Regions from separate parts of the Oerskovia jenensis genome, predicted to be linked through region 2. Evidence: predicted binding sites of a transcription regulator. Region 2 holds the regulator's gene; the other holds the start of a gene.
The links. The regulator HspR, encoded in region 2, represses chaperone genes until heat shock. The targets are predictions, from matches to a motif close to AAGTTGAGTCNNNNNGACTCAACTT.
Positions count from the first base shown of each region.

Region 1: the regulator HspR is predicted to act here: its motif matches at 3,942-3,966, upstream of clpB (ATP-dependent chaperone ClpB).

Region 1 covers NZ_JAFBBO010000001.1:2,059,415-2,064,994, forward strand. The annotation lists gene JOD49_RS09260 (hypothetical protein) at 254-847, opposite strand; gene JOD49_RS09265 (hypothetical protein) at 832-1,158, opposite strand; gene clpB (ATP-dependent chaperone ClpB) at 1,276-3,891, opposite strand; gene JOD49_RS09275 (hypothetical protein) at 4,227-4,853, shown strand; gene JOD49_RS09280 (alpha/beta hydrolase) at 4,981-5,580, shown strand, end outside.
Region 2 covers NZ_JAFBBO010000001.1:3,011,002-3,016,581, reverse strand. The annotation lists gene JOD49_RS13600 (DUF11 domain-containing protein) at 1-368, opposite strand, end outside; partial or broken gene JOD49_RS20915 (sigma-70 family RNA polymerase sigma factor) at 679-1,371, opposite strand; gene JOD49_RS13590 (hypothetical protein) at 1,607-2,374, shown strand; gene JOD49_RS13585 (DUF1540 domain-containing protein) at 2,499-2,807, opposite strand; gene JOD49_RS13580 (heat shock protein transcriptional repressor HspR) at 3,015-3,512, opposite strand; gene JOD49_RS13575 (DnaJ C-terminal domain-containing protein) at 3,557-4,579, opposite strand; gene grpE (nucleotide exchange factor GrpE) at 4,762-5,403, opposite strand; gene dnaK (molecular chaperone DnaK) at 5,400-5,580, opposite strand, start outside.

The DNA.
Region 1 (5,580 bases), 950 kb from region 2:
CGCCCCAGCCCCCAGGATGGTGAGATCGTCGGTGAGGAGGCCGGCGCGGCGCCCTTCGGACGCCGGCGCTGGATGTGCGACGCGCGACGACGCTCGCGATCTTGTAGGGACACGGCTGAGCCACACCACACGACGGCCCGGCCCCTTCCGGGGCCGGGCCGTCAGCGCCCACGCGCAGGGTCGCCCTGAGCTCTCGCCCCCCCCCCTGTAGCCGAGAGCTTCGTGGCGTCGCGTGAGTTCCGCTACCTCCGCGCTACTTCGACAGCTGCGCCAGCGGATCGTTGATGCATTTGCTCACGCGTGGGTCCCCCGTGTCGTACTGGGGATTCGAGAACGTCTCGTCGAACTCCTTGCCGTCGAACTCCGCCCCGACAAGTCCCGCTTTGCGCAAGCACTCGGCCGAGGCCTCGTCGAGGTCGACCTTCTCCGGGTTCTTCCGCATGTCCCAGTAGAGCGACTCGATGTTCACGACAGTGTTCGCTTCGCATTCCTGGATCGCGGTATCCAAAGCAGCCTCGTCCCCCTGCGAGTAGGGGATGGACGTCCCACCGTCCGCCAACAACTCGAGCTCGAAGCCACGTCCCGCGACGCACGACTTGAGCCGCTCGCGCACCTCCTGATACTCGGCGTCGGTGATCTGATCGTCGGCGAGGATGTCGCGCTCCAGGTCGGTCGTTGCAGCCTCCCTCGCCTGCTTGAACTCACTCGCGTAGAGGCCGGGCGCCGTGGCGACGTCCTGTGCACAGCCCCCAGCGAGGAGTGCAAGCACGGCGACCCCCACTCCCCCGCGAAGCAGGACGATACGGGGGCCGCCGTGCTTGCGATGCGGCATCAGGCGGACTGCCACGATCCGAAGGTGCCGTTCAGGGCCTGGCCCTGACGAGCCGTGATGTTGAGGTTGATCGCGTCCGACGTCGACTTCCCGGTCGACCAGGCCCCGTTCTGCCTCACCATCTGACCGCTCGGCGTGAAGTAGTTGATCCCGGCACGGGCCTGGCTACAGCTTCCCGGCGTCGTCCAGACTCCGCTCGTCGTGGCGGTCACGTTGAAGCTGCACCCTGGCCCCGCAGCCCCTCGTGCGGAGGCCGGTCCGGCCGCGAACACCGTTCCGACCACCAATGCTCCGGTCGCCAGCACTGTCAGCATCTTTCGCTTCATTGCGTTCCCTCCTGCCATCCCCCTGCGGGACGAACAGGACCATACTGTCGACGGCCTGTCCGCCCCGCAAGAGGTTCGGAAGGACTTCTCACGTATTGATTGGGACGCGCGTGCACATCAACGCTGGACGGTCAGCTCCAGCCCTTCACCCTCGACCTGCGACCGGTCGACGACGATCGTGTCGCCGTCTGCGACCTCGCCCGCCAGGAGCTTGCGCGCCAGGCGGTCGCCGATCTCGCGCTGCACCAGGCGGCGCAGCGGGCGCGCCCCGTACGCCGGGTCGAAGCCCTCGAGCGCGAGCCACTCGCGCGCGGCGGGCGTGACCTCGAGCGTGAGGCGACGGTCCGCGAGGCGCTCGCCGAGCCGGTCGACCGCGATGTCCACGATCCGCCCCAGCTCGTCGAGGTTCAGCGGGTCGAAGATCACGACGTCGTCGAGCCGGTTGATGAACTCCGGCTTGAAGTTCGACCGGACCGCCGACATGACGGCCTCACGCTTGGCCGCGTCGTCGAGCATGGGGTCCACGAGGAACTGCGAACCCAGGTTCGACGTCAGCACCAGGATGACGTTGCGGAAGTCGACCGTGCGGCCCTGGCCGTCGGTCAACCGTCCGTCGTCGAGGACCTGCAGCAGGATGTCGAACACCTCGGGGTGCGCCTTCTCGACCTCGTCGAGCAGCACGACCGAGTACGGCCTGCGCCGCACGGCCTCGGTGAGCTGGCCGCCCTCCTCGTAGCCGACGTACCCCGGAGGGGCACCGACCAGGCGTGCGACGCTGTGCTTCTCGCTGTACTCCGACATGTCGATGCGCACCATGGCGCGCTCGTCGTCGAACAGGAAGTCCGCGAGCGCCTTCGCGAGCTCGGTCTTGCCGACGCCCGTGGGGCCGAGGAACAGGAACGAGCCCGTGGGACGGTCGGGGTCGGCGACGCCCGCACGCGAACGCCGTACGGCGTCCGAGACCGCCGCGACCGCGGCCTTCTGGCCGATCAGGCGCTTGCCGATCACGTCCTCCATGTGGAGGAGCTTCTCGGACTCGCCCTGGAGCATGCGGCCCGCGGGGATGCCGGTCCACGCGGAGACGACCTCGGCGATCTCGTCCGCGCCGACCTTGTCGGCGATCATGGGTGCCTGCGGCGCGGTGGCGGACTCGTCGCTGTCGATCGACGCCTCCTCCTGCTCGGCGGCCTGGAGCTGCTCCTGGAGCTGCGGGATCTCGCCGTACTGGATGCGGCCCGCGGTCTCGAGGTCGCCCTCGCGGATGGCCCGCTCGACCTGGACGCGCAGCTCGTCGAGCTTGGCGCGCAGGTCGCCCACGCGGTTGTGGCCGGCCTTCTCGGCGTCCCAGCGCGCGGTCAACGCGGACAGCTCCTCGCGACGGTCGGCGAGGTCGGCGCGCAGCTTCTCGAGACGCTCGCGCGAGGCGGGGTCGTCGGACTCAGAGAGCACGACCTCCTCCATCTCCAGGCGCGTGACGGCGCGCTGGAGCTCGTCGATCTCGATGGGCGAGGAGTCGAGCTCCATGCGCAGGCGCGACGCGGCCTCGTCGACCAGGTCGATCGCCTTGTCGGGGAGCTGGCGGCCCGTGATGTAGCGGTCGGACAGCGCGGCGGCGGCCACGAGCGCCGAGTCGGCGATCGTCACCTTGTGGTGCGCCTCGTAGCGCTCCTTGAGACCGCGCAGGATCGCGACGGTGTCCTCGACCGAGGGCTCGCCCACGAACACCTGCTGGAAACGACGCTCCAGGGCGGGGTCCTTCTCGATGTGCTCGCGGTACTCGTCGAGGGTCGTCGCGCCGACCAGGCGCAGCTCGCCGCGGGCGAGCATGGGCTTGAGCATGTTGCCCGCATCCATGGCTCCTTCGCCGCCCGCACCCGCACCGACGACCGTGTGGAGCTCGTCGATGAACGTCACGACCTCGCCGTCGGAGGACTTGATCTCCTCCAGGACGGCCTTGAGGCGCTCCTCGAACTCGCCGCGGTACTTGGCGCCCGCGACCATGGCCGCGAGGTCGAGCGAGATGAGCTTCTTGCCCTTGAGCGAGTCGGGGACGTCGCCCGCGACGATGCGCTGGGCCAGCCCCTCGACGACGGCCGTCTTGCCGACGCCGGGCTCACCGATCAGGACCGGGTTGTTCTTGGTGCGGCGCGAGAGGACCTGCACGACGCGGCGGATCTCCGAGTCGCGCCCGATCACGGGGTCGAGCTTGCCCTCGGCAGCGGCCGCCGTGAGGTCCTGGCCGTACTGCTCGAGCGCCTTGTACGTGCCCTCGGGGTTGGGGCTCGTCACGCGGCCCGAGCCACGGACCGCGGGTAGCGCCGAGCGCAGCGCGTCGGCGCTCGCCCCGGCGTCGCCCAGGATCTGCGCGGCGGGCGAGGAGCCCGCGGCGATGCCGATGAGCAGGTGCTCGGTCGAGACGTACTCGTCCCCCATGCCCTGGGCCTCCTTCGAGGCCAGGTCGAGCGCGGCCGACGTGCCACGCGACGCGGTGGGCTGGGCGACGGCCGAGCCGCTCGCGGTGGGCAGCGAGACGAGCGCGGCACGCACCTTCTGGCCGATGGCCTGGGCGTTCGCGCCCACGGCGTCGAGCAGCCCGACGGCGACGCCGCCCTCCTGCGTGAGCAGCGCGGCGAGGAGGTGCACGGGTTCGAGCTGGGGGTTGCCGGCGGCCGAGGCGGTCTGGATGGCCTCGCCGATGGCCTGCTGGGACATGGTGGTGAACTTGGTGTCCATGGGGTCTCCGGATACTTCAGGGTCTGGGTCTACCTGGAACAACAGGACCTGACTTGAGCCTATTCCACTCAACTCTGTCCGTCATGTCGGCCATGCGGTGTCGGCGCGGCGGGCACCGACACCGAACCGGCCGACGACGCCCCCTTCTCTGCGCCACCGATCCACGGGATGCTGTGGGGCGTGACTACACGACGGCTCGAACCTCCTGCCACCATCGCACCGGACCACAGCGAGCGCACCACGGCGTCGACCGCTCGCCCGATCGCCGAGGAGGCCACCGCGGACGCGGGGCGCGCCACGGGGAACGTCGCAGGCGCATCAGAGGGAGGTCTCTGATGGACGTCACGCTCCTCCTCGTCGTCGCCGTAGTGCTCGCGGGGCTCGTCGTGATCGGTGTCGTCACGTGGCTGCTGCTGCGCCCCAAGAAGGTTCCTGCGGCGCAGCCGTACGACCACGGCGCACCGGCTGCGGGCTATCCGGGACCTCACGGACAGGGCGCGTACCCGGGGCAGCCGGGGCAGGGTGGGCACCCGGGGCAGCCGGGATACCCGGGGCAGGCCGGCCATCCGGCCCAGGCGCCGCCGCCCGCCCAGCCCTACGGCCTCCCTGGCGAGCAGCAGCCCCCGCACCAGCCCTACCCCGCGCAGCCGCCGGCTCCGCCTCAGGCGCCCACGCACCAGTACGCCCCGCCGAGCACCCCGCCCGCGCCTCCGGTACCTCCGGTGACTCCCAGCGGTGCGGCCGCGCCCTACGCTCCGGCGTCCGCAGCCCCCTCAGCCCCCGTCGCGCCCGCGACACCCGCACAGACGTGGACCGCGCAGGTCACCGAGCCCGGTGGCGAGCAGGTCGACGACTCGGAGATGGACGAGTCGACGCGGCTGCGGGAGGACCTGCGGCCCGCCGCGCCCGCCACACCACCGGCTCCCCCGGCTCCCCCGACGGGTCTCACCCCGCCCGCCTGAGGACCACGCCACGTCCTGTCAGAGCGAGCGTGACCCCGAGGTCACGCTCGCTCTGACAGGTCCGCCCCCGCGGTGGACAATGGCGGCACCGCGGCACCGCCCGAGTCCGCGCGCGAAGGGCAGCACCATGACGCACGGCTGGCAGCAGGACGTCCTCGGACCCGACTGGGTCGCCCGCACGCTCGACCTCCCGGGGGGCGACACCGCGACGCTCGTCCGCAAGGCCACGAGCCCTGTGCCCGACGGCGCCGCGCCGGACCCCGGGCAGCTCGCCGCCGCCCCCGCGGCCCGCGCGTCCGCTACCCACGCTGCCCACGCTGCCCACACCGACGGTGCGACGACCCCGGGGGGTGAGCGGCGCCGTCGGGCCGTGCTGTACGTCCACGGGTTCGTCGACTACTTCTTCCAGACCCACCTCGGTGACGCCTTCGAGGAGCACGGCTACGCGTTCTACGCGATCGACCTGCGCGGGTACGGCCGGTCCCTCGCGCACTGGACCGAGGACGGCAAGGACCCCAACATGATCGACGACCTGAGCCTCTACGCCCAGGACCTCGACGCGGCAGCCGCCGTGATCCGGGCCGAGGGGCACGACGAGCTCGTGGTCGTCGGGCACTCCACGGGTGGCCTGGTCACGAGCCTGTGGGCCAACGCGCGCCCCGGCAAGGTGGCTGCGCTCGTCCTCAACAGCCCCTGGTTCGACCTCAACTCGTCCTGGTTCGACCGC
Region 2 (5,580 bases):
GCGAGCGGCGCGGTGTTCGCCGGGGAGGTGGGGTCGTCGCTCGGGACCGAGGGCTGGCTCGTCGGAGCGCTCGTAGGAGCGCCCGACGGCGACGTCGAGTCCGACGGGTCGGGACTGGCACCCGCGCTGGGGGGCGGGTCGGACGAGAAGCCACCGGACACGGCGACGACCCCCGCGCCGACGGCCGCGACCGCCACGACGCCCACGGCGGCGGCGATCAGAGGGGATGCCGCGATGAAGGCCGCCAGGCCGGTCGCGCCGGCCGCAGCAGCGGCGCCCGTGCCGACCGCGGCACTCGCGCCGACGGCCGCGGCCGCACCGAGCCCACCGCTCGTGGCGGCCGCACCGGCCGCAGCGGCCCCGCCCATCGCGCCGGTACCTGCGGCTCCGCCGGCGGCACCGGTCCCGGCCGCGGCCCCGCTGCCACCTGCGGCGGCGCCGGAACCGGCAGCACCGGAACCCGAGGCCCCGGCTGCGCCGCTCCCCGCGCTCCCGCTCGCACCGCCCGCAGCGCCCGTCGCCCCGGCCGCCCCGGCACCGACCGCCGCGCCCCCCCGTGAGCGGGAGCGCCGTGCCGACCAGAGCCAGTCCCGCGGCTCCGAACACCAGCGGTGCGATGACGGCACGCATGCCGTGCGAGACGTCGCCGAGCTCGAGCACGAGCGCGCGGCACTCACCGCACTCCTCGAGGTGGGCGTCGACCTTCGCGGTCTCACGCTTCGCGAGACCGCCACGGACGTAGGAGCCGAGCAGGGGGTTGACGTTCTCGCACCCGGCGCTGCTCGTGCCCGTGAGGTGCTGCTGGAGGTAGGCCTGGCGCAGCCCCTCCCGGGCACGGTAGGCGAGCGCCGAGACACCGTTGGCCGTGAGCCCGAGGAGCGGAGCGATCTGGGCCGGGTTCATCTCCTCGACCTCGGTGTACCAGAGCACGGCCTGCCATCGCTCGGGCAGACCTTGGTAGGCCTTGGTCACGACGGATCGTTCGAACCCCAGGAGCGTGGGGTCCTCGGTCGACGCCATGGGTCCGAACGCGCTCTCGAACGTCTCGATGTCGTCGGTGGGCTGCGTGCGTCGGCCCGCGTTCGACAGGTCGTAGGACAGGCGCCGGACGACGGTGAAGAGGTAGGCGCGGAACGTCACGTCGGGTCCGCCACCGGACTGCAGGATGCCCAGGACCTTGGCGAAGGCTTCGGACACCATGTCGTCGGCGTCCGAGCCCGAGCGCACGTACTGGCGCGCCACGGTGCGCGCCGCGGCGGCATGCCGCTCGTACAGCGCACCGAATGCCGCGTAGTCTCCCGCACGAACGGCGGTGATCAGCTCGGCATCGCTCGTCGGGGCATCGTCCCTCGACGTGTCGACCTGCGTCATGCCCTACCGCCTCTGACTCCGCCTCACCTCGTCAGGCAAGGCTCTCCCGTTCATCCTAGACGGGAAAACTGGTGGTGTTATCTACGTCTCAACGCGGTTTCGCCCGTCTTGTCCGTCTGTCAGGATGACAGAACCGACGGAATGTGCTGCATGTCCGTCGGTGTGTCGAGTGGATGAAAGAGAATCAGGACGCCGCTGTCGCGTCATGAGCACGGGCCTCACACGTCTCATAGGTATGGACCTACGACCTGGCTACCCCGAGCCAGCCGTCGCCTCGCTGCTCGACGAGTGGCAGGCGGCCAGCACGAACAGCGTCTGGCTGCGGCCAGGCGACTGGTACCACCCTGCCGTCGAGGCGCTCGTCGAGGCGCTCACGGACTCCCGCTGCCCGGCCGCTGCGGCCGAGCGGCTCGGTGAGGCCCGCGGCCGCGACGGGATCAGCATCGGCGAGACGATCGACGACCTGACCTGCTTGTTCGACCTCTGGGGCACCGCTCCCGATCTTCGCGTGCTGCGGGCAGTCAGCACCGGGTGGGCCGTGGGCAACGAGGTGGTTCCGGGCGCTCCGCCGACGACCGATCCTCGATCGGGGCTCGTCACGGTCCCCTACCTCGTCCAGCGCCTCCAGGAGACCTACGGACTGGCCGACCGCCTGGGGACGCCGGCTCCGACCACGCACTGCCTCGTCCTGGTGGACGTCGCGGTCGAACGCATCGACGGCTGGCAGAAGGTCGCCCGCGCGGCAGCCATGGGCAAGGTGCTGACCGAGACGTTCGGCCTCGGGCACCCGGTCGCGACGCTCGGTGGCGGGATCTACGCGGCGCTCTGCGCTCGCACGGCCGACGTCGGCCCGGTCCGTGCGGAGCTCCGGCACAGGATCGAACGCATCGCGCTCACGTTCGGCGTGACGGCGATCCTCCGGCGCCCGCCCCGCATCTGGGTCGAGCCCCTTCCCGCGCAGCATGCCGACGCGGCGAAGATGCTTCACGACCTCTCTCGCTAGACCACGCGGTCGTCGGGTGCTCCGGCCGCCCGGCGAGTCCCCCCGCACGCCACGACGCCCCGTCGTCCGGCGAGGGACGACGGGGCGTCGTGGGGGAATCGCGCGTGGGGGGACGGCGCGAGGGTCAGCGGGGGCTGTAGGTCAGGCAGTCGGCGTGGTCCGCGCCCTGGGGGCCGGCTCCGACGCGGATCGAGGAGGCGTTGCACTCGAGCGACTCGTTGTGCGCGCACTCGCCGCGCTGGCAGGCACCGACGTGGGCGATGACCTTGTCCAGACCGCCCTTGGCGGTCAGGGGGATGAACGTGGCGCACTCGGCCTCGCTGCCGTGCGCGGCGATCGTCACGGCGCCGGCGTGGCAGCCGTGCTCGTGGTTGTATCCGCATCCGTCGATCGAACACTCGACGACCTGGGGCATCTCCATCAGGCTGCTCATGGGACTTCTCCTTGCTCGAAGGACAGGGGCGTTCAACCGTGCAATTCCTTCACGGTATTCCTTCGCGCATCCTGTGTATAGGAAGCAAGGCCTCACTCACTTCGGCGGAATTCCGCCATTTTTACGTCACGCACACCGCACGTAATTGCGCCCGGAGGATTCAGGTGCGGGCGAGCCCACCGGGTCGGGCGGGGGGCACGGGAAGGGTCAGGAGCCCCGGCCGGGACGCCACAGGACGAGGGCCCGCGCCTCCGTCGCCTCACCGACGACCTGGCCGCCTGCCCCCGTCTCCTCCCCCCGCGAGCGCCGCACGCGGCGTCCACGGGGCACCACGACGACGTCGCCGCTCACCCCGGCCGCGAACACGCGTCCTCCCTCGAGCCGGGCGGACAACGCGTCGAGGCGGGACTCGAGCCGACTCACCTGCTCCTCGAGCGCGAGGATACGGCGGATGCCCGCGAGGTTGATGCCCTCCTCCTGGGAGAGCCGCTGGACCTCGAGGAGCTTGGCCACGTCCCGCTGGGAGTAGCGGCGACCACGCCCCATGGTGCGGCGCGGGGTCACGAGTCCCAGCCGGTCGTACTGACGCAGCGTCTGCGGGTGCATCCCGGCCAGGGTCGCGGCCTGCGAGATGGCGAGCACGGGGGCGTCGTCGTACGCGTTGAACGGGATCTGGCTCCCCGTGGGGGCCTCGTTCCTCGCCATGCTCTCCTCCTCGCTCTTCCTCGTGCCTGCTGGTCGCCCGCCCGTTACTCGGCCGCGCGCCCGAACAGGTCGGAACGTACGTCGTTCTCGCCGTCGGTCGCGGCGGCGAGCGCCTCGACGGCCTCCTTGGCGGCCTTCGAGAGCTTCTGCGGCACCACGACCTGGATCGTGACGAGCAGGTCGCCCGTCGCCTTGGCGGTCTTGACGCCCTTGCCCTTGACGCGCAGCGTGCGGCCGGACGGCGTGCCCGCGGGGACCTTGACCTTGACGGGCTTGCCGTCGAGCGTCGGGACCTCGATGGTCGCGCCGAGGGCTGCCTCCGCGAACGTCACGGGGACGGTCAGGCGCAGGTTGTGCTTCTCGTCGACCGAGAACACGGGGTGCGGCGTGACGTGCACCGTGATGACCAGGTCGCCGGGTGGGCCGCCCGCGACGCCGGGTCGGCCCTTGCCGCGCAGCCGGATCTTCTGGCCGTCGCGGACGCCGGCCGGGATGCGCGCCGTGATGGTGCGGCCCTCGGTCGTGACGTTGACGGTCGAGCCCTCGACGGCGGGCCGGAACCCGAGCGTGGCCGACGAGTGCACGTCGGCGCCCGCCTGCGGGCGCTGGTACCCGGCGTTGGGGCGGAAGCCGGTCTGGCCTCCCCCGCCGCCGAACATCGACCCGAGGATGTCCTCGAAGCCGCCGCCACCGCCGGTCTGGGTGGAGTACCGCACGCGGCCTCCCCCACCTCCGCCGCCACCGCCGCCGAACATGCCGCCGAAGATGTCCTCGAACCCTCCGGCGCCACCGGCGGGTCCGCCGGCTCCTGCGGAGAAGCGGGCGCCCCCGCCGGCCATGGCACGGATCGCGTCGTACTGCTGGCGCTGCTCGGCGTCGGACAGGACCGCGTAGGCCTCGCCGATCTCCTTGAACTTCGCCTCGGCCTTCGCGTCACCCTGGTTCTGGTCGGGGTGATAGGTGCGGGCCAGCTTGCGGTACGCCTTCTTGATCGCGGCGTCGTCGGCATCCTTGGGGACGCCCAGCGCGGCGTAGAAGTCCTTCTCGATCCAGTCCTGACCGGTCAAGGCGCCTCCTCTCGTAGGTCTCACCGGCCCCGGGGCCGGTGGTGGTGCTTACATCGATAGTGGTCGTGCTCCCGGGGCCCGACGGCGGAGGTCACCTTCACGCGGAAGGTGCGCTCCGCCGTCGGGCGTCCCGGGTCCGGTGGGTGCCCTGTCCCGCAGGACCTGGCACCCACCTTCCGTTTCTACTCCGGTCCGACGACCGAGACGCGCGCGGCGCGCACGATCTTCTCGCCGATCCGGTAGCCCGGCTCGATGACCATGTTGACCGTGGCCGACGTGGCCTCGGGGTCCACCTGGTGCATGAGCGCCTCGTGGACCGTCGGGTCGAACTCCTCGCCCACGACGCCGTACCGCTCGATGCCGAACTTCGCGAGGCTCGCGTCGAGCTTGTCGGAGATCGCGACGAACGGTCCGTCGAGCTCGCCGTGCTGGCGGGCCCGGTCGATGTCGTCGAGGACCGGCAGGAGCGCGGCCAGGACGTCCTCGACGCCCTTGACCCGCGCGGCCTCCTGGTCACGCAGCGACCGGTTGCGGTAGTTGGTGAAGCTGGCCCGCTCGCGCTGGAGCGCGTCGAGGTGGGCCGCCGCCTCGGACTGCGCAGCAAGAAGAGCTGCGTCGTCCCCGGCCTCGCCGGTGGGCTCGAAGTCGAGCCCGGCCAGCGGGTCGCTCTCCGCGTCGTTCCCGGCCGAACCGGGCGCGGAGCCGGCCCCCTCGGGGGCAGCCTCCTTGGGCTGCCCCTCCGGGGTCACCTTGCGCTTGTCGGTGAAGTGGAAGGGCTGGTCCTCGGAGCCGAGCTCCTCGGGGCCCTGTGCGTCGCTCGTCACTTCTTGTCGTCCTCGTCCACGATCTCGGCGTCGACGATGTCCTCGTCGGGAGCCGAGGTCGCACCGGCGGCCGCAGCGGCATCCGCGTCAGCGGCGCCCTGGTCGCCCGCGGCCTGCTCACGCTCGGCCGACGCGTAGAGCGCCTCGCCGATCTTCTGGCTCGAGGCCAGGAGCTTC